One region of the Synechococcus sp. H55.2 genome, then DNA from elsewhere that is predicted to be linked to it. Evidence: predicted binding sites of a transcription regulator. Region 1 holds the regulator's gene; the other holds the start of a gene.
The links. Region 1 encodes HrcA, which represses chaperone genes, less so after heat shock. Its sites were predicted from a motif close to TTAGCACTCNNNNNNNNNGAGTGCTAA; they were not measured.

Region 1 (2,396 bases):
CGGCCAGACCGGCAACTGGTGCTGCCGGCAAAATTGCTCGGTTTCCCAACGAAAAAGGCCCAGCAGGGGGCGCACCAACCGGGCAGAGGTGGGATCCCGCTCGTCCAGGCGGCGCTGCCAATCTAGGCTGCTCAGCCCGGCGGCTCCTGTCCCCCGCAGCAAATTCCACAACAACGTCTCTGCGCGATCGCTGGCCGTATGCCCCATCACCACGGCGCTGCACTCCCAAATGCGGGCCCATTTGTCCAACTGTTGGTAGCGCCAAGCCCTGGCCCCTGCCTCATCTCGGCGGATGGGATCCGCAGTTGCAACGGCATGGATTAGCCCCTGCTGCTGCAGCCATCGCTGCAAAAAGCGGGCACACTCCGTTTCGTCCGCCGACCAACGGTGATCACAATGCAGGACAAACAGCTTCCAGTCCCAGCGAGGCTGCAGATCCCGCAGGATCTGGAGCAGGCAAAAGGAATCTTGACCGCCGGAAAAAGCCACCAGCAAGCGCTCGCCGGGGTGAAGAAGCTGCCGCTGCCGGATGGCGTGTTGTACCCGCAGGTGAAAAGAAGAGAGCCTGGTCACAGCTTGCTATTGCTCGGGTGCAGCCCAGACCCTGCCCCCCTAAGCAAGAGACCGAGTCAGGTGAGAGGCCACCGCCTGCACAGCCGCAATGCTGCGCTCGTAGGCCATTCGGGTCGGCCCCAGCAAGGTGACAGTACCCAGAGGAGCCGAGCGGCGGTGGTAAGTGGCAGCGATAACCGTACAGTGGTGCAAAGACTCCAGCGGGTTCTCGCTGCCGATGTAGATGATCACCGGGATATTGCGGTCGGGCTGTCCTGAATCGTTCCCCCTTGAGCCCCCATCGGTCAAATGGAGCCCAATCATTCCCTGGAGTTGCTCCGCCCCTTCCTCGATCAACTGCATCACCGCCTGCACCTGCCGGGCTTGGGAAAACTCCGGTTGACGCATCAGCTCTGTCATGCCGGCACTGAACACCTGCCCGAGAGATGGCCGCAGATAGCGTTGTACCACCGAGCGCAGCAGTTGCTGCAGCCAATGGCTGTAGGCGCGAAACTCTTCATCCAGCTTCAGCCAGCTCAAATCCTGCAACTCGGCAAAAGTCTTGCCCCGCAGCTTCAGGGTGAGGAAGTTGCTGAGCAATCGCAATTCATCTTCCAGATCCTCTTGGCAGTCGCTGGGCCACTCGGGTGGGCTGACCAAGGCCGAATGGGTTTGATAAGAATCGGTAACCACCAACACCATCACCCGCCCTGGCGCCACCGACACCAACTGCACGTGGTGAATGGCCACCACCGGCCCCTGGGGTGGGGTGATCAGAGCAATGCAGCCGCTCAGATGGGCCAAAAGCTGGGCCACCCTCTGGAGAAGACTGTCCAGGTCGTCGCCCAGCTCGCGGCCAAGCTGATCCAGCAACTGCTGCAGAGCAGGATGGGGATCCGGCTGAGGAGCATCGCAGGGGATCCCATCCATGTTGGCAGAGGTCAACAGATCGTTTACATAGACCCGATAGCCAAAGTCGGAAGGAACCCGCCCGGCGGAGGTGTGGGGCTGAAACAGTAACCCAACCTGCTCAAGGGTGGCCAAGTCGTTACGAATGGTGGCCGTGCTCACCCCAAAGTTATAGGACTGAGCCAAGGTTTTGGAACCGACAGGTTCAGCCGTCGCAATGTAGCTGCGCACCGTCGCCCAGAGAATCTTGCGCTGTCTGGGAGTCAGTTCGAGTTTCATAGCTCATCAAAAGAACCTAGTCAATCCATATCAAAGGAAACTGCTAAACAAAGCCGGTAAATTGCTCCAAGATAAATCAACTCAGGGCCGAGATACAAATCTAAACAAACCTTGACGACTACTACACCTATTTATCTATTGTTACTCTTTCAGGAGAGGCTGCCCAGGAAGGAAGATGCAACATCGGGTACCGAGACCGTCAGTGCTGGAGAAGGGCGGGTGGTTCCTCATACAACTTGGGAGCCTCTTGTTGGCCCAGAGGTGGTACAAGTTAAATCAACTCTAGGCTAACGTGGCGCCCTGCCGTCTCTTCTGTATCGTTTTGTATCTTTGAGGTGACCTCATGTACCTGTCTCCCCAGGAGAAAGACAAGTTGTTGATCTACCTGGCGGCCCAGTTGGCTCGGGATCGGCGGCAGCGAGGCCTCAAACTCAACTACCCCGAGGCGGTGGCCTACCTGAGCGCAGCCGTTTTGGAGGGGGCACGGGAAGGGAAAACGGTTGCCCAGTTGATGAGCGAGGGGCTGACCTGGCTGAGCCGAGAGGACGTGATGCCTGGGATCCCGGAGATGATCCCGGAAATTCAAGTGGAGGCCACCTTCCCCGACGGAACCAAGCTGGTGACCCTGCACCACCCCATTCGCTAGCTGCTTTCTA
Region 2 (2,396 bases), on a different contig from region 1:
CCAAGCAGAGCGGGATCTGGTGTTGCAAAGCCCGGATCGGGTGAAATGGCTGGTGGCCTTCCTGGCAGCGGTGGCCATCACCCAGCTCCTGCTGGTGCTCAAGAAAAAGCAAGTGGAACTCATTCAGGCGGCAGAACTTTTGGGCTAGCCCAACCGTTCCCATACTTTTTCCACCACCCCGGAACCAGCCGGGGTGCTTTTTTCTAGGGGATCCGCAGCTCTCCCACAATCACCAACACCGCTTGGCCGGCAATCTCCACACGAGGGCCGAGATCGCGGCACCACAGCTCGCCTCCCCGCGTCGAGAGCTGGCGGGCTTTGAGCTCAGCCCGGCCCAGGCGCCTCGACCAATAGGGCATCAAAAGACACTGGGCAGATCCCGTCACCGGATCCTCCACGATCCCCAACTGGGGGGCGAAAACGCGGCAGACGAAATCCGGCCCATCCTTCAGATCCTCCCCAGAGGCGGTGACGATCAAGCCGGAAACGGGGAGCGCCTGAACCTGGGCCCAATCCGGCTGCACCTGCTGCACCTGCTGGGCCGAAGCCAGCACCGCCATACCCATGCCTCCGCGGCACAGATCTACAGGTGGGATCCCCAAAGCCGCTGCCACCTGCTCTTGCGCTTCCGGCCAGGGCTGGGGAGCCTGGGCGGGAAAATCCATCGCCAGCCGCTCCCCCTGCCGCCGCACCGACAACCGGCCACTGCGGGTGGAAAAGGCCACCTCCTGAGCTTCCGGGTGCACCCCGGTCAAGAGCACATAGGCACCGGCCAAGGTGGCATGGCCACAGAGATCCACTTCCGTCGTCGGAGTAAACCAGCGCAGCCCATAGTGGGGAACAGCGCCCAGGGATCCCTGGGGCAGCAAAAAAGCCGTCTCCGACAAATTGTTCTCCGCCGCAATCGCTTGCATCAAAGCTGCCGGCAGCTCCTGGGGCAGCAAACACACCGCCGCCGGGTTGCCCCCAAAAGGCACCGCCGTAAAGGCATCCACTTGAAACAACGGGATCCGCACCTGCTTGCTCCACCCCCCTCAGGCCATGATCCCACAACAGGCCCAGAAGTAGAGAGATCCGTACCCAACCGTACCTGCCCAAAAGCGGGATCCCGCCCACAGGGGCTATTGTCAGGCCAGAAAGTTGGCTGATAAACTAGCACTCGTAAGTCGAGAGTGCTAAAACCTCGATTTGCACAAGCTTAAGGTCTCGACTCATAAGTTAAACCCTTCAGCTTCGTGCTTTCGGATCACGGAGGAAAATTGTCATGGCTGCAGTAGCTCTGAACGTCTCTACCCTGAAGCCGCTGGGCGACCGCGTGCTGGTCAAAATTGCCCAGCAGGACGAGAAAACCGCAGGCGGCATCTTTTTGCCCGACACTGCCAAAGAAAAACCCCAAGTGGGGGAGGTGGTCGCTGTCGGCCCCGGCAAGCGCAATGACGAGGGCAAGTTGATCCCGATGGAACTGAAGGCCGGCGATAAAGTGCTCTACTCCAAGTACGCCGGCACAGAAGTGAAGCTGGGCAGCGATGAATATGTGCTGCTGGCCGAGCGGGACATTCTCGCCATTGTTCAGTAATTCATCAGTGCTTCGGTAGCAACTCAACTGCAATTCAGCAGTCGAGCCGTTGAGTCTTTGTTTCACCCTTACCGGCGTTTGTACGTCAGAGGTTAACTATGGCCAAATCGATCATTTTCAGCGAAGACGCTCGTCGCGCCCTTGAGCACGGCATGGATGTATTGGCAGAAGCAGTAGCCGTTACTCTTGGCCCCAAAGGGCGCAACGTTGTACTGGAGAAAAAATTTGGCGCGCCCCAAATCATCAACGATGGGGTAACCATCGCCAAAGAAATCGAGCTGGAAGACCACATTGAAAACACCGGCGTCTCCCTGATCCGTCAGGCGGCTTCCAAGACCAACGACACGGCTGGTGACGGCACCACCACCGCCACCGTCTTGGCCCATGCCATGGTTAAAGAAGGGCTGAAAAACGTAGCCGCCGGCGCCAACCCGATTGCCCTCAAGCGCGGCATTGACAAGGCGGTGAAGTTCCTGGTGGACAAGATCGCCGAACATGCCCGCCCAGTGGAAGACTCCAAAGCCATTGCCCAAGTAGCGTCCATTTCCGCCGGCAACGATGAGGAAGTGGGCCGCATGATTGCCGAGGCCATGGACAAAGTGGGCCGCGAAGGGGTGATCTCCCTGGAAGAAGGCAAGTCCATGACCACCGAGCTGGAAGTGACGGAGGGGATGCGCTTTGACAAAGGCTACATCTCTCCCTACTTCGTCACCGACACGGAGCGGATGGAGGCGGTTCTGGAAAACCCCTACATCCTGATTACCGATAAGAAAATCACCCTGGTGCAAGACCTGGTGCCGGTTCTGGAGCAAGTGGCCCG

Region 2: groES (co-chaperone GroES) is a predicted target of HrcA. The motif match lies at 1,153-1,179, and genes of this name have one in related genera.

Annotation. Positions count from the first base shown of each region.
Region 1 covers NZ_JANSJH010000035.1:10,414-12,809, reverse strand. The annotation lists gene tilS (tRNA lysidine(34) synthetase TilS) at 1-573, opposite strand, end outside; gene hrcA (heat-inducible transcriptional repressor HrcA) at 613-1,740, opposite strand; gene NW844_RS06090 (urease subunit gamma) at 2,084-2,386, shown strand.
Region 2 covers NZ_JANSJH010000013.1:8,867-11,262, reverse strand. The annotation lists gene NW844_RS03130 (apocytochrome f) at 1-148, shown strand, start outside; gene NW844_RS03125 (PhzF family phenazine biosynthesis protein) at 204-1,016, opposite strand; gene groES (co-chaperone GroES) at 1,265-1,576, shown strand; gene groL (chaperonin GroEL) at 1,675-2,396, shown strand, end outside.